DNA from 3 places in the Trichocoleus sp. DQ-A1 genome. Region 3 is predicted to be linked to each of the others. Evidence: predicted binding sites of a transcription regulator. Region 3 holds the regulator's gene; each other region holds the start of a gene.

Region 1 (8,116 bases), on a different contig from region 3:
CTTCCTGACATTTTAGCTGCCAATAAACTTTCAGAGCTTGCATCGTTTCCGGTTCCCCTTTTTGACGTTCGGGACAGCCTTGCATTACCATCTCGGCGTAAATTTCTGAGGCGGGATTATCTGGGTTCTCGAATTTGCTGCCGTCGATGCAAATGGGTTGTACTTTGTCCCTCAGATGAGGATTGTTGTTGATGGCGGTGTTAAAAAGTTCGGGTAATACTGCTAAGTTATGGCATTGGGGGAAGGAAGTGAAACCAACTTCGGTAGTTTCTGCAACCTCTTGATGGGGAGTGATACGTGGATGATGCCAAGCTTGATAAAAGGTTGGGTAAGGCAGAGTTTGAGCGCACTGCCAGATAATTTTGTAACATTTCTTGAAGAGGTCAAAATTGCTTTCATAAACTTCATGTGTTAGACAGTGCTGCAAAGCTGAGACATCTGACGACATCTGGCGGTTTTGTAATATTTTCTCCAAACTTTCGGCAGCCCTCTTACGGGTATCCTTAGATTCTGTGGTTTCCAGAATCCGGAGTAACCCAGCAATTGCCACCTCGTTTCCCGTGCCAATTTTCCCCAAATTATAGGCAGCCTTCCCACAGGTATCCTCAGATTCTGTGGTTTCCAGAATCCGGAGTAACCCAGCAATTGCCACTTCGTTTCCTGGGTCAATTTCCCCCAAACTATAGGCAGCCCTCCAACGGGTATACTCATCTTCGGTAGTTTCCAGAATCCGGACTAACTCAGCAATTGCCACTTCGTTTCCTGGGTCAATTTTCCCCAAACTCTCGGCAGCCCTGCTACGGGTATACTCAGATTCTATGGTTTCCAGAATCCGGACTAACTCAGCAATTGCCACTTCGTTTCCTGGGTCAATTTTCCCCAAACTCTCGGCAGCCGTCCAGCGGGTAGCCTCAGATTCTGTGATTTCCAGAATCCGGACTAACCACCCAGGAATTGCCACTTGGTTTCCGACGCCAATTTTCCCCAAAGTTTCGGCAGCCCTGCTACGGGTCCCCTCAGATTCTGTGATTTCCAGAATCCGGACTAACCCAGCAATTGCCACTTCGTTTCCCGTGCCAATTTTCCCCAAACTATAGGCAGCCCTGCTACGGGTATCCTCAGATTCTGTGGTTTCCAGAATCCGGACTAACCTAGCAATTGCCACTTCGTTTCCCGTGCCAATTTCCCCCAAACTATAGGCAGCCCTGCTACGGGTATACTCATTTTCTGTGGTTTCCAGAATCCGGAGTAACCCAGCAATTGCCACTTCGTTTCCCGTGCCAATTTCCCCCAAACTATAGGCAGCACTCCTACGGGTATACTCATTTTCTGTGGTTTCCAGAATCCGGAGTAACCCAGCAATTGCCACTTCGTTTCCTGGGTCAATTTTCCCCAAACTCTCGGCAGCCGTCCAGCGGGTAGCCTCAGATTCTGTGATTTCCAGAATCCGGACTAACCCAGCAATTGCCACTTCGTTTCCCGTGCCAATTTTCCCCAAACTATAGGCAGCCCCCTACGGGTATCCTCATCTTCTGTAGTTTCCAGAATCCAGACTAACCCAGCAATTCCCACTTCATTTCCCGTGCCAATTTCACCCAAAATATCGGCAGCCCCCCTACGGGTAGACTCAGATTCTGTAGTTTCCAGAATCCGGAGTAACCCAGCAATTGCTAGTTCGTTTCCCGTGCCAATTTTCCCCAAACTTTCGGCAGCACTCCTACGGGTATCCTCATTTTCTGTGGTTTCCAGAATCCGGACTAACCTAGCAATTGCCACTTCGTTTCCCGTGCCAATTTCCCCCAAACTATAGGCAGCCCTGCTACGGGTATACTCATTTTCTGTGGTTTCCAGAATCCGGAGTAACCCAGCAATTGCCACTTCGTTTCCCGTGCCAATTTCCCCCAAACTCTCGGCAGCCTTCCAACGGGTATACTCATTTTCTGTGGTTTCCAGAATCCGGAGTAACCCAGCAATTGCCACTTCGTTTCCTGGGTCAATTTTCTCCAAACTGTTGGCAACCATCCAACGAGTATCCTCATTTTCTGTGGTTTCCAGAATCCGGAGTAACCCAGCAATTGCTAGTTCGTTTCCCGTGCCAATTTTCCCCAAACTCTCGGCAGCACTCCTACGGGTTGACTCATTTTCTGTGGTTTGCAGTAAGTTGATGAGTTTATTAATGACAAGGCTACAGTTAGTGTGTAACAGCGATGCTCTCGCTGCCTTGGCAAGCGGTTCGAGATATATCTGCCATTCTTGTTTGTCAGTGTTGTAATAACCAAAGCCCCACGTAACGATTTGCGTTACTATTTCATCTGCCCAAGGACAATCCTGAAACTCCGCAACCCCATCTGAGGCTAGAAAATAGGCTCGATCCCCATAAAAGTAGTATCTGCACCCATCTTCAAACTCTACCAATGCTTGAATAAACTTCTCTTTCTGCTCCCTTTCCACATCCTCTCGCCCCAGCCATAGCAAAATTACCTCTTTCCACTGCGGCTCAAAAATGCGGTAAATATTGCCCAGTAACGGTTGAGGATTGTCATTGTCGTGAGTCAAGAAAAAGTGCCAATCTTCAATCGCTAGCGCTGCAAAATATTCCTGAAACGTCAGATGATAGAACGCATAGACAGGTTCATCAGTTTCCGCATCTCGGTACACCAGATTCAGCCAACCAATCTGCTGCGCTAACTCAAACAGACATTCCCCCATCAGCTGATAAGCTAGCGACTCCCTCAGCGGTGTCTGATTCTCAATTGCGGCAACTGCCAACCTTCCCAACGCTGCATTCAACTCCTGCCGTTGCTGCCAGCCTATAGGAAACTCGTTTTTTTTCCACTCATAGAAATCCTCTCGAAATCGCTGATAAAGCGTCGCTTTCGTCTTCGGTAACTCCCCTTGCTTCACCGCCCAGGTTTGACACAACAGCGCCAACCGCAAGGGATTTCTAATCAAATCTCGAATTCGTTCCCGCCCCGTTTCCCCTAAATTCTCCCATAACTGCTTCCCTAACTGGGGTTTCTCCGCCCTAGCAAACCACTCCCCAATAAACTCCCCCACCTGCGGATCGTCAAAATCCAGGGTGCGATAGATATCACAATTGGGCACTACCCGATCGTTCGCCTGCCAAACATTCAGCCGACAGGTTAAAAGGGTTTGCGCCTGTGCCACCCAACCCCTCAGCTGATGTGCAATTCCTTGTAGGGGCGAATTTGCCCCCGTGGATGTATCCGCCCGTATTTCATCCACCCCATCCAACAGCAACCACACCTGATGAGAATTAAACAACTGCATTAACTCAGTTTGCATTTGCGCTGATACCACCATTCCTTGAAGAGACAGCGCCTCCTTCAGCCAAACCTGGAGTAAATACTCTTCCAAAGTTTTCCCATCCAGACTCCCCAGCTGAATGCAAATCGGCAACCGGGAAACATTTTCTGAATCCTTGAGATGACGGGCAATTTGCTCTAACCACGTACTTTTCCCCGCCCCCGGTTCCCCAATAATGGCAATCATCTTGCCTTCCCCCGCCTCAATTACCTCCCGGAGAAACGCATCCGCCTCAAACCGCTTCTCAATTTCCTTCTCATTCAGCTGATATTGCAACCGCCCCTCATCTGGGGATGGGCAAGACTCCTCACTCCGTCGCGGCTGAGTCGTCGGTTTCACCAAACCCAGTGGCACATAAATACCCACCTCATGCCCCAACCCCGCACCCGTCGCCTGTCGCCGGAATTGGTAACGCTTCAGCTGTTCCTCCAGCATTTTGTGGCAGATATCGCCCCAGTCAATCGGGTTTTCTGGCGTTGTATCTGGGGGATTCGGTTTTTTCGGATCGATTAACTCTGCTAGTTCTAAATTTAGGGAGGATGCGATCGCGATCGCACTCTCATAGTCAACATCTTCGTTCCCTGAGAAAAACCGCTTAACCGTCTTTTCACTCACCGATGCTGCTGTAGCAATGTCCAAATAAGTCCAACGCCTGCCTTTGTAATTGCGTTTAGCAGCTTTAGCGTCCATGAGTTTCTGCTTTCCAGCCTCGTTTACCTGAACGCTGTTGCGATTGCGGATTTCAGCCATAGTCAACGGAAAAGAACAGTTGCGGATATTAATAGCTTAGGCGGCGTCACGGTTTGATGAGGGTCAGAAAGGGTCACTTAATCTCTGTCCCTAAGAGTTCGGCGGTTTCTCCAGGCGATTCGCTTTCGTGGAATTGTAAGGTTCAGCAATTCCACAAATGACCACCAACCTGTTCAAATATTTACTTATAGTTGAAAACCCAGAATATCAAGCTTTACTCTTACTTGTTTTTATCCTGTCCTTAGACTCAGTTAATCTTAAGAAAGCCAGCGCTGTATCATTTCTTGTCCAAGCAGGATTGATTGATATCGGGGGCATTATTTCAGTTATGTCGGGAACATCCTTGCCATTAGTCATCCTTATGATGTTGGCGCAAGGCGTTTATTTGATTATCGATGCTTACCGCGCCGAAAAAAGTGGTCAGTAGACGAAGCGCGGGGCGAAGCATTCGCATTAATAATTTTCGGTTAAGTGGCATAAGCGATCGCGCTTTCTTCTTCGCCCCTACCGCTAACCATCTGCAATATCGTTGAGTTGAATTGGAAAACTGTATGAAAAAACGCCGATGGGTGTGGTTCTTTAGTTTGCTGTTTGCTTCCCTACTGGTTGTTACCAGTTGCGGCAACAACTTCGATGATGTCAAAAACCTCAAAGCCGGTGTTGGTAAGCAAGTTATTGTTTTAGGCGATAGCATCGCCTCTGGATATGGCGTGGACAAGACAGAAGCTTTTCCCAGCGTGTTGAGTCGTCAACTCGGTTTGCCAATACTGAATCGCGGTGTTAGCGGCGATACAACCGCTATGGGGTTGAGTCGCTTACAAAAAGATGCGATCGCGGCAGAACCTTGGCTGGTAATTGTTGAATTAGGCGGAAACGATTTTCTGCGAAAAATTCCTAAAACAGAGACAGAACAGAACTTGCGACAAATTGTCACTTCGATTCAACAACAAAAAGCAATTGTTGTGCTGCTAGGAATCAATCTCGGCTACATAGAAGATGAATATGACGAACTTTATCAGCGTGTTGCTAAAGATACACAGGCTTATTTAATTCCGCAGGTTTTAACTGGAATTGTCGATAATCCAAAAAATCGCCAGGAAGATATCATTCATCCAAATGCCGCCGGACACCAGCTTTTAGCTTCCCGCGTTGCTAAAAATTTACAGCCCTTATTAGCCCAGGCTACTTGGCCTCCAACCTTGTTGCAATATCGACGGAGTGCTAATCAAACATAGGAGCGACTTGCTCTCAAACTGTTAAATATTCCCACTAAATCACTTTTTGTCAAGCCCCTTGGGTTGTAAAAGAATAAAATAGACATTAGCCTCTAGAGCTGACTTTCGCTGTTACAAATAAGAGGTAAAGATTTCGTAACAAGTCCTACAGAATTGGATCATGGAAAGTCTGTATCCAATAAGAGTTTGCCCTTGTCTATTTCACTAGAGATTCTTTTATGACCTCCTCGATCCGCTTCCTCATGTGCGCTCCCGACCATTACGACGTGGATTATGTGATTAATCCCTGGATGGAGGGCAATATTCACAAATCCTCGCGCGATCGCGCCGTCGAGCAATGGCAAAAGCTTCACTACGTCCTCAAAGACCATGCCATTGTCGATTTGGTTGCACCCCAACGCGGTGTGCCTGATATGGTGTTTACAGCCAATGCTGGGCTGGTGCTGGGAGATACCGTCGTCCTGAGCCGCTTCTTCCACAAAGAGCGGCAGGGTGAGGAGCCTTATTTCAAGCAATGGTTTGAGGAAAAAGGCTATAAGGTGCATGAACTGCCTAAAGACTTGCCGTTTGAAGGCGCGGGCGATGCGCTGCTGGATCGAGAGGGGCGCTGGTTGTGGGCGGGATACGGCTTCCGCTCAGAACTCGATTCTCACCCGTTGTTGGCAAAGTGGCTCGACATCGAAGTGCTATCGTTGCGATTGATGGATGAGCGGTTCTATCATCTGGATACCTGCTTCTGTCCCCTGAGTGGCGGCTATTTGCTGTATTACCCCCCCGCATTTGATTCTTACACCAACCGCTTGATTGAAATGCGAGTTGCGCCGGAGAAGCGGATTGCCATTGAGGAAGCGGATGCGGTAAATTTCGCCTGCAACGCTGTGAATATTGACCACGTTGTGGTGATGAATAAGGCGAGTGAGGCACTCAAAAAACGCCTTGCCGATGTTGGATTCCAAGTTATCGAAACACCGCTGACAGAATTTTTGAAAGCCGGTGGTGCTGCCAAGTGCCTGACGCTACGGGTGACAGAACCCGTCCGAGAAGAAGTCCATGCCAATGTCTCGGTGGAAAGCCGCACGATTCGTCTAGAAGGGCATTTGCTAGACTCCGGCTTAATCAACCGTGCTTTAGATTTAGTCGTAGAAAATGGGGGTAGCTTCCAGGTTCTTAACTTCAGTCTGGGAGAGCAACGGCAAAGTACCTCCTCTGCGGAGGTAAAAGTGTCGGCTCCTTCCCATGATGTGATGGAAGCGATTTTGTCGCAGCTTATCGATTTGGGTGCGGTGAATTTGCCCCAAGATGAGCGTGATGCCAAGCTGGAAGATGTCATCCAAGCTGGGGTGGCTCCAGATGATTTCTATGTGTCCACCATTTATCCCACAGAAGTCAGAATCAATGGGGAGTGGGTGCGGGTGCAAGAGCAACGCATGGATGGCGCGATCGCTATTACCCAAACTCCCAACGGACGGGTAGCACGGTGTAAACTGCTGCGGGATTTAGAACTTGGCGAACAGGTGGTGGTTGATGTCGTCGGTATCCGCACGGTGCGGAAGACGGAATCCCGCGAACAGCGCAACACCCAAGAATTCAGTTTTATGTCTGCCGGAGTTTCCAGCGAACGCCGCGTGGAATTGGTGGTGGAACAAGTTGCCTGGGAACTTCGCAAAATCCGCGATGCTGGCGGTAAAGTTGTGGTAACAGCAGGGCCAGTAGTGATTCATACTGGCGGTGCCGAACACCTGACGCATCTGATTCGGCAAGGTTATGTGCAGGCGTTGCTGGGAGGAAATGCGATCGCTGTCCACGACATTGAGCAATCCATGCTGGGAACCTCGCTGGGTGTGGATATGAAACGCGGCGTCGCTGTTCGCGGGGGACACCGCCATCACCTGAAAGTAATTAACACGATTCGCCGTTATGGCAGTATTGCCAAAGCTGTTGAGAACGGTGCGATCAACAGCGGTGTCATGTACGAGTGCGTCCGCAATGGCGTTCCCTTCTGCCTTGCCGGTTCCATCCGCGATGATGGCCCCCTGCCAGATACTCAGATGGACTTAATTAAAGCTCAGGAAGAGTATTCCCAACTGCTGCAAGGTGCAGACATGATTTTGATGCTCTCTTCGATGCTGCACTCAATTGGAGTGGGAAATATGACACCAGCCGGGGTGAAGATGGTCTGCGTAGATATTAACCCAGCCGTTGTCACCAAATTGAGCGATCGCGGTTCTGTCGAATCCGTCGGCGTCGTCACCGATGTCGGGTTATTCCTCAGTCTGTTAGTGCAACAGCTGGATAAGTTAACCAGTCCTTATCACATTGCTCAATCAGCTTAATTATTGTGTAAACACGATAGGGTGGGCAGTGCCCGCCCTATTTTTTTTTCCAATAGTGGCTCTGAAAGCGTGAAAACAGACAGCATTTTCTATCAACTATTCCAAGCTTTTCCCAGCATCTTCTTTGAATTGATTGGTCAACCTGCTTCAACGGGTAACACCTATCAATTCACTTCAGTTGAAGTTAAACAAACTGCTTTTCGTATCGATGGTTTATTTCTACCCTCTGACGATTCTGCCGACCAACCCATTTATTTTGTAGAAGTCCAATTTCAACGCGATCCAAGGTTCTATCAGCGCTTTTTTGGCGAAATATTTTTATACCTCTCTCAATATGAGCGACCGAATGATTGGCGCGGAGCAGTAATCTTTAAAAACAGAAGCCTAGATCCTGGCGTACAAGCGCAGTATCGAGAATTACTGACCAGTCCGCGAGTTAGGCGGATATAGTTGGATGAATTAGCGGGACTT
Region 2 (8,116 bases), on a different contig from region 3:
ATTGACAAGCGATCGCACGATTACATCCGCACTCACAGCGAACAACTCGTTACGGTCGGTTCCGTCCTGTTTGACCGCGATCGCCAAATTATCGTTAAAAGTAAAACAGGTACCTCGTTACTGTATCAAGTGTGTTAGTTTTATATGAATACACATCAACTTAATAAATAGCAATAAAGAAGTTTTTTATCTGCCGCTATTGTCAGTGGCGTAATCGAATCATGGAAGACTGGCTAATAGCAATCAACAATTAGCCAGTTTTTAATCCATTAAAGACTATCTGTACATCTGTACTCTACCTACTCAGGATAAGCCGGTGACTCTCCAGACTGAAACACCGCCTCAAATCGAGTATTTGGGGCAACTAAATCGCCAAATGATTGTGATTCTTGACTTCGGCTCTCAGTATTCTGAACTGATTGCCCGTCGGATTCGGGAAACACAAGTTTACTCGGAAGTTCTTTCTTATCGCACCACTGCCGAACAGCTACGACAGCTAAATCCCAAGGGGATTATCTTCTCTGGTGGCCCAAGTTCAGTGTATGACACGGGTGCCCCCCATTGCGATCCGGAAATATGGAACCTGGGGATTCCCGTCCTGGGAGTCTGTTACGGGATGCAGATAATGGTGCAGCAATTGGGTGGGGAAGTCACCAAAGCTGACCGGGGTGAGTATGGCAAGGCGTCGCTATTGATTGACGATCCCACAGATTTGCTCACCAATGTGGAAGATGGCACGACCATGTGGATGAGCCACGGGGACTCTGTAACCAAGATGCCGTCGGGGTTTGAAGTGTTGGCACACACGATAAATACGCCAGCCGCAGCGATCGCTCATCACGAGAAAAAGCTCTACGGAGTTCAGTTCCACCCCGAAGTCGTCCACTCAATTGGGGGAATTGCCTTAATCCGTAACTTTGTCTATCACATCTGCGACTGCGAACCGACTTGGACAACAGCGGCGTTTGTTGAGGAGTCGATTCGAGAGATTCGGGCAAAAGTCGGCGATAAGCGGGTGTTGCTAGCACTTTCTGGCGGCGTTGATTCTTCTACGCTTGCCTTTTTGCTGCACAAGGCAATTGGCGACCAACTGACGTGTGTATTTATCGACCAAGGCTTCATGCGTAAGTATGAACCAGAACGGTTGGTGAAGCTGTTCCACGAGCAATTTCACATTTCTGTCGAGTATGTGCAAGCACGCGATCGCTTCCTCAATCAAATTGAAGGAATTAGCGATCCTGAAGAAAAGCGTCGCCGCATCGGGCACGAATTTATCCGCGTATTTGAAGAAGAATCTCGACGCCTTGGCCCCTTTGACTACCTTGCCCAAGGTACTCTCTACCCCGACGTGATTGAATCAGCCGACACGAACGTCGATCCCAAAAGTGGCGAACGGGTGGCAGTGAAAATTAAGAGTCATCACAACGTCGGCGGCTTGCCCAAAGACTTGCGCTTCAAGTTGATCGAACCTTTACGAAAATTGTTCAAAGATGAAGTGCGAAAAGTCGGTCGCTCGATTGGATTGCCAGAGGAAATTGTACAACGGCAACCCTTCCCTGGTCCCGGACTGGCGATTCGCATTTTAGGCGAAGTGACGGCAGAACGGTTAAATATCCTGCGGGATGCTGACTTAATTGTTCGTCAGGAAATTAATCGCCAGGGGATGTACCACGACTTCTGGCAAGCTTTTGCCGTGTTGCTGCCGATCCGCAGCGTAGGCGTAATGGGCGATCAGCGCACCTACGCTTACCCGATTGTCTTGCGCTTTGTTTCTAGCGAAGATGGCATGACGGCAGACTGGGCGCGTGTTCCCTACGATTTGTTGGAAACGATTTCCACCCGAATTGTGAATGAAGTTCGGGGTGTGAATCGAGTGGTTTACGATATTACTTCTAAGCCACCTGGAACTATCGAGTGGGAATAATAAAGTAGTAAGAATTTTTAACGCAAAGGTACCCAAAGGTTAGCGCCAAGGTACGCAAAGTTTAAGAGACAGAGTGAAAGCTCTGTCTCTTTTTGGCTTGAAAGAGCGGTTCAACTGGATTTTGAAATAAATTATGTTTTCTTTAACTTTTGTGGAAAACTCGTAAAATTCTGTGGAAAAGTCCCCTCATCTGTGGAAAACTACCTAGATTTTGATTCTGCTTCGTAGGTAATTTGATCGGATTGGTAAGCAGGTGGCTCGATGTGAATCAAAATTCGGACGGGGCTAAATCTTTCTTTTAGGCGGTTCTCGACTTCTTCTGTAATTTGGTGGGCAGTTTCTACATCGGTGACGTCTACAATCAAGTGCATTTCGATGAATACCTGACGCCCAACAACGCCTCTAGAAGCAATTTCGTGACAATTAATCACTCCTGGAACTTGGATGACGATCCCATGAATGGCTTCGGGCGCGATCGCCATCTCATCGACTAGCCAGGGCAAATTATCTTTAATCACGTTCCAACCACTGCGAAACACTAACAAGGCAACGGGAAAGGAGAGAATAATATCCAACCACTGAAGTTGCGGCAGATTCAATACCTGTCCTTGCCAGACGCCAATCAACCCACCCAAAACAGCAATTGTCACCCAGACATCGCTCATGGTGTGCTGGGCATCTGCAATCAAAATGGGGCTGCCTACCTGCTGCCCAACATGGCGTTCGTAGAACGTGACAAAAATATTCACGCCCAGCACAATCAGCAGCAACCACAGCTCTGAGGGGGAAATGATGACGGGTTTACCACCGCCGCTGAGAATTCGCTCAATTGCCCCTTGCAGAATTTCAAAGCAGGCAATTCCTAAGAAGGCGGCAATTCCTAACGCTCCCACACCTTCAAATTTCTGGTGTCCGTAAGGATGATCCCGATCGGGTTGAGGTGAAGAAAATCGGCTGGCAATTAATCCCAAAATGTTGTTGGCGCTATCGGTAACGCTATGCAAGGCATCCGCTAGCAAGCTGAGAGAACCCGTCCACGACCCCAGCACTGCCTTCAACATCATGACGAACAGGTTGAGCAGTAGGGTAATGATTAAAACCTTCCGCACTGCCGAGCGGTTATCTGCTACCACAGAATTTTCCTCACTCGCCATTTAGAGTTCTATGGCATTCAGTCTAAAGCTTGTGGCTTCACCTTGCATCTATCCTCTTGTAAATGCTGTCTGTTCTAAGTTATGAGTGATAAGTTAATTCACAATTCAAAACTCTTGATTGCTCATGTCTTCTTCAAAACTCATCCTCAACTTAGTTGAAGGTTCTGTTTCCTTCAGCTTTACGCCCCAGGCAGCCCAAGATTTACAAGGCGCGATCGCTCAATTGATGCAGAGTCTCAAAGTCATTGCAGGTGGCGGCGGCAAAACCAATCCCCAAAAACCAATGGAATATCGATACACGGGGGATGTCTTTCTAGAGATTTTCTGCAATCCTAATATCTGGCCGACTCCCTTTGCCGCTAAAGTTTTGATCTCCCTCCGAGATGACCGCATTCGCCTGACTACGGAGGCAGAACTTACTCGCTTAATTGAGGATGTTAATCAGTATTTAGAACAGATGGGCTAAAACTGGGCGGGCAAATGGTTTCTTTAGATTCTTTCTTAGGACGGATGCTACTACCCTAAGAAGTCTGCAAAATGTCCCTTTGTGTGTGCTAAATGGTAGCATTAAGACGCCAGATCCTGCGTTTGTTTACTCACTTGGCGGAAAGCCGAAAGCTAGAAACTTAAAAGTGAGTGGTGCCGAGCGGTTATTTATCGAAAGCGATCGCTAAGGGCTGTCTAACCTTCATTCAATCTGACTGATTTATCTAATGAACTCTAATAATCTGCTGGAGTTAGTACAAAAAGGATTTCGCGTTACTTTGGGTGCAACCGCTTCTCTAGTTGAGAGCGTACAAGACACTCAAAAGCGAGAGCAAAATCTTGAGCTGTTAAAGTCAGACGTCAATCTGGTGGTTCAACAACTAGCAGAAAAAGGAGAGATTACGGAGCTTGAAGCCCGCACTTTCCTGAATTCTCTAATGGCGCAAGCCAATGATGCAGCTAGCACACAATCTTCTGGAACTCCGAGCCGCCCTGCGACAACGCCGGTGACAACGGTTGCCCAGCCAGATATGCAATTGGAGCTAGAGGAGCTAACTGCACAAATTGCTGCAATGCGAACTGAGTTAGAAAAGCTGCGCGACCCCAACTCAGGGATTTAGGTCGGGGATTGCTAGCAGCTTTATCAAAGCATTTATTAGGCTTGCTCCTAGTAGCCTATCCGAAGGTTTGTGCTGAGCAAAACGAAGGACTTGAAGTGTTGTCACGCATCTCGGTTTGAGCAGAGATCCTGCAAAGAGATTTGCGCGATCGCAGCGCGATTGTTGATGACAACGTTACGCCAACACTCCACAACGTTTTGCTCAGAATGGCATCTTCACTTTTTGGATAGGTCTAAGAAGCGAACTTAATTATTCGCACTAGAAAGAATCAGAATATTCTCCAAACCAGGCTAATTAAGAATCAACAGGTGAAAGAATAAAAGCAGTCTTTCCTTAAGTTGAGACAAGCGTGGAATCAAGCTTGTCCTGAGTTTCACTGTTTCCAGTGGAACTGTAGGATTGTCTTAAAGGTAAAAAAATATCAATCGTTGTCCCATTGTTCTTGCCCCATCAGATCGCCGATGCGATCGCGGAGTAAGATATTGCATCTTTCTAATTCACACTCAACACAAACCCACTCCCGTGCAGGGATGTACTGGCACAGAACGTAGATGGGTTGCTGACGAGTCACAATTCCTTTCTCCACCAATTGACGGGCTTCTTCTTGAAGAACGTCGATGGAGTATTGCACAGATGATTTAGGCGGCATTATATCAGCAGTCATGGTCTCAGCCTCGAAACTAACGAGCTACGACTATAACTTAATATAATCCAATACTGCTTAGCGCGGAAATAATTTTTGAACAGTATATCAAGTTACAAATGAATTTATTCGTTTAATAAGGATTCCAAAAGTCAGGGAACTTTGACATAAAAATATATCCTTATGCTGATGAAATTGTCGAAGAACGGATCTATTTATAATTAAGCCTGTATTTTCAAATTGAAGACACCGTAAATAATCGGTGATAACGGTTATGACATTGATTAACAAAATTAATCAATGTGCTGCACAGTTGCTAAATGCTTAGAGCTGGGGCACCGAACAAAACTTCAAGGGCGATCGCCTGAGCTGCTGGCATCTGTCCGTAAGAAAACACACAAGGGATATGTGGGGGCAGGTGTGGGAGAAACTGTTCCAGAAGATAAGGACTGCCGTAAATCACTAGCGCTTGGAGTTCGGCATTGCCTAAGAGTTTTTTAAACAAGTCCTGAGCCAACGGTGTCAAGCCAGCACTGCCTCGGAAAGGATTCCCACGGATGAACAGCTGGAGTAGGGTTGGCTGGGCATTTAAACCCGATTTATGATAAAACACCCAGCCAGGAATTAAGGTGGTGTGGGGATCGAGTAGTTGGAGTTGATAGCCGTGCTGTTTTGGCAGAGCCACAGCCGGTGCTTGTTTATCGAGAAAATCACAATTCAGGGTGTCATCCACCACGATTAAGTTGCGTAAGTTGCCCTGACAGGGAAGTAAAGGAATTTCGCCATGAACGACGAGCGCCTCTCGCACGATGTTGGCAGATGTGGCGAGGGCGTGTGGTTGAGCTAGTTGGAGGAGATGGGGAGGGAATGGTGAAGGCGCTGGTTGGACTTCAGGCGCGATCGCCCTTGCCTCTACAGGCGGTTGTGCTGTGCCTTGTTGGACTCGGCGCTTGGCTGTCCAGATACGCTCAACAGAGGCACGAATTCGCGCCTCTGAAATGCGTCCCTGTGCTACCGCGTCGCACACCGCTTGGATAGCACCCGCAGGATCGACTGGCATCAGCAAAATATCTGCACCGGCTTCGACAGCTAAGACTGGAGCTTCATTTGCTCCATAGCGGTTGGCGATCGCTCCCATCACCAATGCATCGGTAACAATTAATCCTTCAAATCCCAGCTGTTGCCGCAGCAGTTGAGTCAAAATCGGTTGGGAAAGGGTGGCAGGGCGTTCGGCATCCCAAGCCGGGATCAGGAGATGGGCACTCATTACGGCATCTACACCGGAGGCTGTACCCGTACCGATTGCTTCTTGAAACGGCAGTAACTCAATCTCAGCAAGTCGTGCCGGGGAATGGGGCAAGACGGGCAAATCTAGATGGGAATCCACCGCCGTATCGCCATGTCCGGGAAAATGCTTAGCAGTCGTTAACACCGGATAAGCTTTCGCCCCCCGGATGAAAGCAGACGCTAGTTGAGTCACTTCCTCTGGGTTTTCGCCAAACGCCCGGACGTTAATCACTGGATTATTAGGATTGTTATTCACATCCACAACCGGCGCAAGCACCCAGTTGATGCCAATCGCGAGGGCTTCCGAGGCGATGATGCCTCCCATTTGTTCGGCGTATTTCAAGGCAAGAGAGGCATCTTTCCGGAATACTGCCCCGATTGCCATCGGTGGCGGAAACCAAGTTGCCCCAGAAAAGCGCTGTCCGACGCCTTCTTCAATATCAGCCGCGATCAGCAAGGGGGTTTTTGCCCAGTCTTGGAGTTGTTGCGATCGCAGTGCTAATTCTCCAGCACTGCCTCCCAACAAAATGACCCCCCCGACGCCCAAATCCTGCACCCAGTGTTGCAGAACTGCCGCCGGTGGTTCCCAATCTGGATACTGAATTTGGTGGTCGAACAGGTAGCCTGACGCCCGTACCACGACCATTTGCGCTACCTGTTCTGCTAGAGAGAGCGATTCCCACTCCGGCAGCAATGCCACAGATTTCAATCTTCTGCCTCAACGATGTCTTCTTCTTCCACTCTCGCAGCCGGACGGTCTTGATTAAGCTGATTCAACAAAGACAAAATGCGATCGCCTCTTTCCAGAGAACGATCTTCCTGAAACAGTAACTCTGGTGTCCGACGCAGTCGCAACCGTTGACCGAGTTCGCTGCGGACAAAGCCAGTTGCTGCTCTTAACCCAGCCATCGTTTCTACCTTTGCTTCCTCGGTGCCATAGATGCTGACGAAGATTTTAGCGTGTTGTAGGTCGCCTGACACATCCACATCGGTGACGCTGACCATGCCAGCACCCACGCGATCATCTTTGATTTCGGTTAGCAGCATTTGGCTGATTTCGCGTTTAATCAATGCGGCAACGCGAGAAACACGGCGACTTGTAGCCATAATCATCTGCTGCCTTTAAGACAGTGTGAGCAATGCTTTTACTCATCCTACCTAAATCGGACTCACTCCCAGCATCGCCCGTAGGGTTAGGGTAATAAAAGTTAAGGCTGCCACCAGAAAGCCCATCAAAGCGATCGCGCTGGTTCGATTTTGGAGTAGCGGTTTCAACCACCCAAAGGTATAAAAGAATACCCCTAGGATAATGGTGACAAAGTAGCGGGGGTAGCGAGAGATATTTTCCCAAAAGCCATCAAACATATTATTTAAAGCAGCCGACACAAAAAGCGGCGATAAGTCACTGCATCTTAACTGGTAACATTTGTCTGCGAGTTCGACAAGCTCGGCATCGCCCCTAAATGGGGTTTCGTCGAGAGATGGTTCGCCAAGCGTCCGGTGGTAGCAGGTTACTACCCGCTATATTTGTCCAACCGCGACCCATTGACTCATAACACATTGCCCGATAACACACGGACTCATAAGAGCGATCGCGTGTTTTGGTCGCGGTGAGAGTCATTTTTTTCCTCTTGTCGAACCCGCTAGGTATTCTAAATTAAATCATATCCCCCCACTTCCACAACAACTGTTACAAACGCTTTAATTTTTTTAGATAGCTAGAAGCAATGTCAACTCAGACGACACAACAAGAAATAGCGCGTCCTTTTCTAAAATGGGCTGGTGGGAAAAGCCAGCTAATTCAGCAATATATTCCCTATTTTCCCCCAAAATTTACAACTTACTATGAGCCATTTTTGGGTGGCGGCGCTCTTTTCTTTCATTTATTGCCGAAAGTATCTATTTTGACGGATATTAATGGCGAGTTAGTCAATGTTTTCCGATGTGTAAGGGATGAAGTAGAACCGCTAATTGAATTCTTGCACCAGCATCAAATGAATCA
Region 3 (8,116 bases):
CCGCGAATGGCTGGCATCCTTTAAAGAAGATAAAACGCCTCGCTAATCACAAATTTTCTTGGTCAGTTAAACGTAGGGTGGGCATCCGTGTCCACCCTTTTCAAATGTTCCTCACGCACCATCATTCCTTAGTACCTGCTTGCTTGAGCAACTCAAGTATTTTGGTGTGTCCTTTATACTTGGCAATATCTAAGGGTGAGTTTCCATTCTTGTCTTGTTCTGTTACATTAGCCCCTTGGTTAATTAAGCTTTTAACCTCATCAATATTGTTTCTAGCTATAGCCAATAAGAGTTTGTCATTTTCATTCTGACTTTGTCCTAAAGACTCTTCCCAGTCTGCCCAAGACTGTTCTAGTTCATGCTTTTCCTCTAGTTCTAATTCTTTTTCAATATCTTTAAGGGTAATAATAAGGCGATTCAGTATAGCTTTTTGCTCTCGATTTAGGAAAATCTCATTGATTTTTTCAATTCGGCTGCAAAATAAGTCTGAAAAACCTCTCTCTTGCAAAACACTTCTGGCTAGCCTGGGGAGAAAGTAACACAAAGCTTCATCCGAAATGAGCGAGTAATCACAGATCATCATTGAGCATTGCTCGTCGCTCATTTCATCTTTTAAAACTTCACCAAAATCTCGCTGAATCGCTAAATATTCACCCTCAATAACTCCCTTTTTTGGAAGAATAGGGATGATCAAAGGCTTTTTGAAGGCTGAGAAAGCTTGGTTAATATCATCTAATAAAGACTTATCTTCCATTCTTTTTGCTATAGAGGTTGGAAAAAAGAGAGTTTACAATTTATTTATAATATCTATATTTTGATTTGCTTTTTAGTACCTTTTCTGGAACTCGCGCAGAGGACATTGTCCTCCGCGCTCCAACTACAACGTCTAGTCAGACAAATACAATTACTATATTATGACTTTAACATGCACAAAACAAGCATTTTATTATAAGTATATTCGAGCTAAATAAAACACATCGATCAGTTGCACTGATCGATGTGTTTATAAATCGAATTAGATGAATTTCAAGTAATAAAAAACAAGCGATCGCTTGTTTTTAAAAAGAGCGATCGCTTGTTTTAATTCACTAACTTTGCACTCAACTCATTCTTAATCCGATTCAAAATTGAGGCTTCATCCAGTGAAGTCAGAATGCGACTTACCACGGCTTTTGGGCCATCGGGACCCCAGGAAGCGCCGTTCGCCAAGTAAGTCTTAGTGACTTGTCCAATCCCGTAAGAAGAAACCCCTGAAACACCTGCCTGAGTCACGGCAACTGATAGATAGGGACCTAAAGACACCCCACCCGTTGCGGGTGCGGAGAGTCCTAAGAGACTTTTCAGGGAACTCAGTCCCAAAGTTGCCAAAAGTTCGCTAGCACTAATTCCGCCCATACTGATGGCAATTTTTTGTAGCAGTCCCACCGCTCCCGGCTGGGTCATGGGGATGCCGTAGAGTTTAGATAAGGTGAGAATCATTGCCACGTCGATGACGGCACCGCTGAGAAGATCGACAACCGTGACCGGGTTGAGGGCGATCGCAACTGCCTTCGTCATCACCCCTTTCCAGATGATCTGATTCGCACTTTCATCGCGAATCTGCATCTTCCTAGCAATCATCTGTTCGTTCACATCATCGGCATACAGCATGGTGTTGAGCGCTACCAAAGCCTTGCCTTCTCGGTGCAAAATTTCCAGAATTTTCAGCTTCAAATCCAGAACTTGGGGCGTTCCCGGTCGTCGCTGCACTGCCCTCGTTCCGTCAGGACGGCGAACCGCCTGCGCCACCAGGGGAGAGGCAGCAACCATTACAATTTCATCCGGTGAGAGCAATTCCCGCACCCGTTCATCCCGAATTTTGCGATAAATCGCCATCCGGTCGGCATCCGGATACTGGTCAATTTTGTTAAATACCAGCAACATCGGTTTACCGACTTCCCGCAATTGCGAGAGCGCCTCGTATTCCACCTTGTTCATGTCGCCCGAAATGACAAACAGCAGCAAGTCTGCTTGTCTGGCAACTTGTCTGGCTAAGGTTTCGCGGGTTTCTCCGTCTACTTCGTCAATTCCAGGGGTGTCAATTAGCTCGATTTGGGAATTGCCCGCACTCGGCAGCGTGACTCGTAGGATATCGCTGACGCTTCCCGTCTCATTCTCCTGAGTCAGTTGCCAGCTGGCACCTTGATGGGTGCGGGTGACGCCATGAAGCGGTCCCGTTTCAAACACGTTCTGACCTAATAAGGCGTTCAGTACTGAAGATTTACCCCGTCCCACCATCCCAAAGGCGGCAATCTGGACGACTGAGCGATCTAGCTTCTCCAGCATCGTTGCCAAATCATTAATCTCGGATTCCAGTCCCGTCCGCTCTTGAGGAGTGAGATCCAGGTTATCTACCAAGTCTCGCAGAGCATTTTGCGCCTTTTTGTAATTCAGTTCTGCTTGGATGTCATCAAAGCTCAAAATGGCGTTATCTAGTTCCCGATCCAAATCTGTCGCGTCCGGGGTTTGTGAAGGGAACTGGCTGGCATTTGGGGTTCGGTCAGACGATAAACGACTCAAAATTGCACCTTTTTTGCTCAGATGTTACTCTTCTTTCATCCTAGTCAATACCGATCTAGTCTGGCACTTTCCATATCCAGAGGGATATTTTTACTCGGTTCGTGCCAGCTCAGTATCAGCTGTGAGAATGATGTTATCTCGAAGGCGATCGCAATAAGTTTAGTATTGTTGCTGAATGAAGGTATTTGATCGGCACAGCGATTGTGAGTTCTAAGCGTTTACCTCAAACTACTGCCCACGTCCGAATTACCCATCTTTCCTGGCAACGGGGCTTTCTAGCAGGGGAAGTCACGGCGGCAGAATATGAATGGCAGTTCCAGTGGTGTTTCCGACAGGGTCAATTGTCGGTGACACCTTCTTTGGGACGCGCTTTAATTCAGGAACCTCTGGGTCGATTTTTAGAACAGAAAGATTACCAGCTAGAGCCTGGAGGGGACTATGCGTTTACGATCCGGGCGGAACTTTAAAAGTTTTGAGTTTTGAGTTCAGTTTAAATTAAGAAAGTTAAGAATGACAGAGTTTCCTAGTTCCTCGTCTCTCGTTGCTTCATGTATCTTTCGATGAGGAGGATGGCAACAATGTCATCGATTGGTCGGGGTAGACTCCGCATCCCTTGGGGAATCAGGCGTCCTAAACCTTGGGGAGGGTACATTTGCCAATAGCGATCGCGTGCTTCCAATGTACTGTAGCGCTCATCTACCAGGACAATTGGCACCGACGTTGGAAATTGCTGAAGTTTCTTTTTCCAACTTTTGGAAGTGGTTTGATCGCCCATCACCAGAGTATCAATTGGGTACTCTTCACATAAGTCAAGGATCGTTGCGATCGCTGCTTCTGCTGGTACAACCTGGTGGTAATGCAGAGAATTGTCTTTCCCCACTACGGCTAAACCACACTTATCGCGCCCTGGATCGAACCCTAAAATCATCTGAATTGGCTAATCGCTAATTTACAAATGGTTAATTGCCATTAGTCATCATCTCATCACTAATGACTAATAAATTACATCCTGACCACAACTTCTCCGTCTTCAACCGCCTCCAAATTTAATTTCATGGGTCCGGCAATATAGGCGTCCTCAGCCACGACCGCTTTCAGAGAAATCGGCTTATTGTGCTTTTTCAACTGCTCGATAAACCGAATCAAGCTAACAATTCGATTATCGCCAACCTGAACTGTATCGCCCAAAATCCCCGCGCGAGTAGCTCGGAACTGGGATGCTCCAAGCAGCAGGTCAATCCGCTGCCGAATTTGTTGGTCGGTCATGTTTGAAGGATCGGCAGATGTCGTTGCTACGACTTCACCAGTGCGGAATACAACTTGATTGGGTGCGGCGTCTGCAAAGACTTGTACCTGCTTTTCTCCCTGGACATAGTTACCAGCCGAAAAAACTCGGACTACATAGTTTCGACCATCCTGAATCTGGTTGATCAGTTGCTCTACTTGTGCCTCTGTAATTTGCACGACCCGTTCGTTCGCCACCTTGTTGAGACCGGGTTGGGTCGCTTTAATCGCTGTCCGATTCGCTTCCCGTAACAGCTGCTCAATGACCTGTCGGGCTGCGGCTGGCTCGACAATACGAAAAACGCCAGCCGCCAGAACCTGACCGCGCAGCAGTGCCAGACTACCCTGACGCAAAGTTTGATAAGACTGGTAATACTGTTCTAAGGTTGCCACTTCCTGCTCTAGGGAAGCTTGTTGTTTTTCGAGTTCTTTAAGGCGATTTTCTCGCTGGGCAATCACCTCATCTCGTTGAGAAATTTTGTTGTCAAGTAGAGATAAGGCTTTGTCTCGCTGGGCAATTTGCTCATCGCGATCGCTCAGGCTCTTCCGAAAGGCAGCAAGTTTCTCATCAAGTTCGACAAGGGCTTGATCCCGCTTGAGAATTTGCTCATCGCGTTGGCTAATTGCTCGGTCTTGCTGGGCAATTTTTTGGTCGCGCTGAGTCACTTTCGCTTTGAATTCAGTAATTTCAGCTCTGACTTGATTTCGCTGCTGGAGCAATTCTTGGCGTTCTGCTTGAAGTTGTTGGATTTCCGAACGTAGCGTCTTCGCTTGCCCAGAGACAGAGGTCAGCTGTTTTTGGGTTTGCTGAAAGCTGCTGGCGACCCGACTCAGTTCGCTTTGAGTTTGATTTAGTTGCGCCTCCGTCTGGCCTTGTTTAGCCAGCGCAGCTGCCAAAGATCGATTAATCGCATCTAAGCGCTGCTGAGCGACAGATTGCTGGGTGCGAGCTTGAGCGAGTTCCTTTTCGACTTGCTCTTTTTGGGCGGCGGTTTTAGCAAGTTCGCTTTCGGTTTTCCGTTTCTGCTCGTTCGCTTTAGCAATATCCTTACTTGCTGTCTTGAGTTTTTTCTGCACTTCTTGAAGTCTAAAAACTCCAATCCGCAATTGTTCGCTGGTCGCGAAGATGATTGTTAGTGTTGAGGCAGAAATCGTTAGCCCCGTCAGAATCGTTACCAAAACAGCTGTTTTGCGGGGACGCAGATTGAACAACGACAGGCGTGCTTTTCCCACGCGCGTGCCAATGCGATCGCCTACCGTTGCGATGACGCTTCCCAACACTAAAATAGACAAAATTAGGAAGAGCGCACTGTCGGTCATTGTCTGCTACAGTCATTCCAGTTACAGCCTATCGCATTGCAGGCTAGAGAAAGGGTTAACAGGAATTAAAGATCGAAGGTGAAATCGGAAAGGTTAAAGGTTGGAAGGTTGAAAACTATCCGCTTAAAACCTGAGACCTTTTAACTCAACCCCGACTAAATGTTAAAACTTGATAACCTGCTGAGCTACCATACCGTTTTAACCGACAACCTAACCGACAACCTGACCAGAGCCTCTAGCTGTTTTCAAGTAAACTGCTGACTCAGTGTAACTGGGTTGTGTACCGTAATTTTTTTCTTGTGGATAGAAATCATTTTTTCCTCCCGCAAATCTCCCAGTAAGCGGGTGACTGTTACCCTAGTGGAGCCAATTGCTTCAGCGATCGCTTGGTGAGAAAGCTTCAGATCGATCGTAATTCCATTGGCGGTAGGAACGCCAAAATCACGGCACAGAATCAACAGAAAACTCACCAAGCGCGATCCCATATCTCGGTGAGCTAATGTCTCAATCATCATTTCTGTTTGCAAAATGCGCGAAGAAAGCCCCCGCAGCATCAACATCGATAGCTCTGGATTATCCTTGAGCGATTGCTCTACCTGATCGATCGGTGCCGAAAGCAGCTCCACTGGCGTAAATGCTACAGCGTGATAAAACCGATCCGAACGATGCCCTGTAATTAAGGACAGTACTCCAAAAACGCTGTTTTCTCGCAGCAGCGCCACGGTAATTTCTTCCCCAGCTTCATACACGCGAGACAGCTTTACTGCACCTTTGAGCAAAAAGTATACCCGTTCAGCCGGGTCTCCTGGGAAAAAGATCGTCTTGCCCCGCTCAAAAGTTTCCACCACGGGTGGAAACGCCCCACCTCCCAGTTGACGGAACACAGCTGCTAGCGGTCTATCTTGCGTCACTGCCACTTCCTTTTTCCTAAATGCTGCCCTACAGACTTCTGCAACTTTCTGTCGGAGGAACTTTAACCATAGCAAAACAACTATGAGAGTTTTCTGACATTAGACACAGATAAACTGACTTCCAAGCGGTTTTTGTGCTATTTGATACAAAATTTTAAAGTAGTTTCCCCGGCTACCTTCTTTAGTTCTCTCCCTGCTCAAGGCAAGTAAGATTATGACGGAAAATGTTGATATCTTGACAGTATCTGCGCTATCGGGTGGGATGCATGGTGAGTAAGGAGGCACGCTCCTTACCCGTACTAGACAGCCTTGCTCCGGGCGATCGCGATCTTGAATACTCCCCTAAATCGGATATCCTCTAATATTGCCTTCAAAATCGACATTTATGCTAGATTTAACCGGAAAAAACGCCCTTGTCACCGGCATTGCCAACAATCGATCGATCGCCTGGGGGATTGCTCAGCAACTGCACCAAGCGGGTGCGAATCTAGGAGTAACTTACCTGCCAGACGACCGAGGCCGCTTTGAAAAAAAAGTGGCAGAGTTGGTAGAACCCCTCAACCCCAGCTTATTTTTACCCTGCGATGTCCAGAATGAGACCCAAATTCAGTCTACATTTGACGCCATCCGCGATAAGTGGGGCAAGCTAGACATCGTGATCCATTGTCTTGCTTTTGCGAACAAGGAAGATTTATCAGGTGATTTTAGTACCACTACTCGTGCTGGCTTCACCCAAGCTCTAGAAATTAGTACCTATTCGCTGGTACAACTTGCTGGGTCAGCAAAACCACTGATGACAGAAGGTGGCAGCATTGTCACGCTGACTTATCTAGGCGGCGTTAAGGTGATCCCCAACTACAACGTGATGGGAATTGCCAAGTCTGGACTGGAAATGAGTGTCCGTTACCTGGCATCTGAATTAGGACCGCAGAATATTCGCGTGAATGCAATTTCGGCGGGTCCCATCCGTACTTTGGCATCGTCGGCGGTAGGTGGCATTCTGGATATGATCCATCACGTTGAGGAAGTGGCACCGCTGCGACGCACTGTAACTCAGAAAGAAGTGGGAAATGCGGCTGCTTTCTTGTGTAGCGATTTGGCAAGTGGCATTACAGGTCAGGTGCTGTATGTCGATGCGGGATACGAGATTATGGGGATGTAAAAAGAATCAAACATTAAAAATTAAAAATTAAAAAGCAAAGATTCTGCTAATTTTTAATTTTTAATTTTGCATTTTTAAGGCTTTCGCGTCTCCCAAATGCTCAGTAACGTAGGATAATAAACTTAACTTTATTTTCTTGAGTGAGCATCTGCGATGCAGGCACGCGATCGCCAATTTACACCTTCTCCAAGCATTGAACAGCTTTTGTCTCCTCGCATGGCAAGGGTTCCCCGCAAGACGGGCGAAACGGATGTTATCGTCACCGTCAAATTAGACGGGAATGGCACTTGCAATGCAAAAACTGGCATTCCGTTTTTAGACCATATGCTGCATCAAATCGCCTCTCACAGCCTGATTGATTTGGATGTAGCCGCGACGGGAGACTTGGAAATTGATGACCACCATACCAATGAAGATGTGGGAATTACCCTAGGAATGGCGTTGCATCAAGCACTGGGCGATCGCAAAGGAATTGTCCGATTTGGGAATTTCCTCGCCCCTCTCGATGAAGCGTTGGTTCAGGTAGCGTTAGATTTTTCCGGACGCCCCCACCTCAGCTATGGCTTGGAGATTCCGACTCAGCGAGTCGGGACTTATGACACTCAGCTAGTGCGGGAATTTTTTGTGGCGTTGGTCAATCACAGCCAGATGACGCTGCACATTCGCCAACTCGATGGAATTAATTCGCACCACATTATTGAAGCGACGTTCAAAGCGTTTGCGCGATCGCTCCGCATGGCAATCGAAGTCGATCCCCGTCGTGGCGGTACGATCCCCAGTTCTAAAGGTGTGTTATAGGTTTCTTTGCAGATACACCCCGATCAAGGCAATGAGAGTTGGGGAAATCTTCACCCAGCTCTCGTTTCATTAGACCTCCTGC

The links. The regulator NtcA, encoded in region 3, controls nitrogen genes in cyanobacteria. The targets are predictions, from matches to a motif close to TTTGTANNNNNNNNTACAAA.
Region 1: a site for NtcA is predicted at 5,445-5,464, ahead of NDI33_RS27030 (TIGR00300 family protein). Genes of this name have one in related genera too.
Region 2: a site for NtcA is predicted at 4,928-4,947, ahead of NDI33_RS08570 (DUF4327 family protein). Genes of this name have one in related genera too.

The regions. Positions count from the first base shown of each region.
Region 1 covers NZ_JAMPKE010000057.1:106-8,221, reverse strand. The annotation lists gene NDI33_RS27050 (HEAT repeat domain-containing protein) at 1-1,471, opposite strand, end outside; gene NDI33_RS27045 (HEAT repeat domain-containing protein) at 1,453-4,077, opposite strand; gene NDI33_RS27040 (hypothetical protein) at 4,235-4,504, shown strand; gene NDI33_RS27035 (GDSL-type esterase/lipase family protein) at 4,629-5,312, shown strand; gene NDI33_RS27030 (TIGR00300 family protein) at 5,531-7,645, shown strand; partial or broken gene NDI33_RS27025 (Rpn family recombination-promoting nuclease/putative transposase) at 7,715-8,092, shown strand.
Region 2 covers NZ_JAMPKE010000006.1:110,349-118,464, reverse strand. The annotation lists gene cbiD (cobalt-precorrin-5B (C(1))-methyltransferase CbiD) at 1-138, shown strand, start outside; gene guaA (glutamine-hydrolyzing GMP synthase) at 377-1,924, shown strand; gene NDI33_RS08585 (cation diffusion facilitator family transporter) at 2,125-3,057, opposite strand; gene NDI33_RS08580 (hypothetical protein) at 3,203-3,544, shown strand; gene NDI33_RS08575 (hypothetical protein) at 3,792-4,184, shown strand; gene NDI33_RS08570 (DUF4327 family protein) at 4,606-4,848, opposite strand; gene NDI33_RS08565 (glycoside hydrolase family 3 N-terminal domain-containing protein) at 5,144-6,814, opposite strand; gene rbfA (30S ribosome-binding factor RbfA) at 6,820-7,221, opposite strand; gene NDI33_RS08555 (DUF751 family protein) at 7,273-7,479, opposite strand; gene NDI33_RS08550 (hypothetical protein) at 7,574-7,735, opposite strand; gene NDI33_RS08545 (DNA adenine methylase) at 7,842-8,116, shown strand, end outside.
Region 3 covers NZ_JAMPKE010000043.1:33,081-41,196, forward strand. The annotation lists gene NDI33_RS24875 (mechanosensitive ion channel) at 1-46, shown strand, start outside; gene NDI33_RS24880 (ankyrin repeat domain-containing protein) at 122-754, opposite strand; gene NDI33_RS24885 (GTP-binding protein) at 1,081-2,487, opposite strand; gene NDI33_RS24890 (DUF3146 family protein) at 2,763-3,026, shown strand; gene NDI33_RS24895 (pre-16S rRNA-processing nuclease YqgF) at 3,083-3,487, opposite strand; gene NDI33_RS24900 (DUF3084 domain-containing protein) at 3,562-5,163, opposite strand; gene ntcA (global nitrogen regulator NtcA) at 5,409-6,080, opposite strand; gene fabI (enoyl-ACP reductase FabI) at 6,460-7,236, shown strand; gene hisB (imidazoleglycerol-phosphate dehydratase HisB) at 7,390-8,034, shown strand.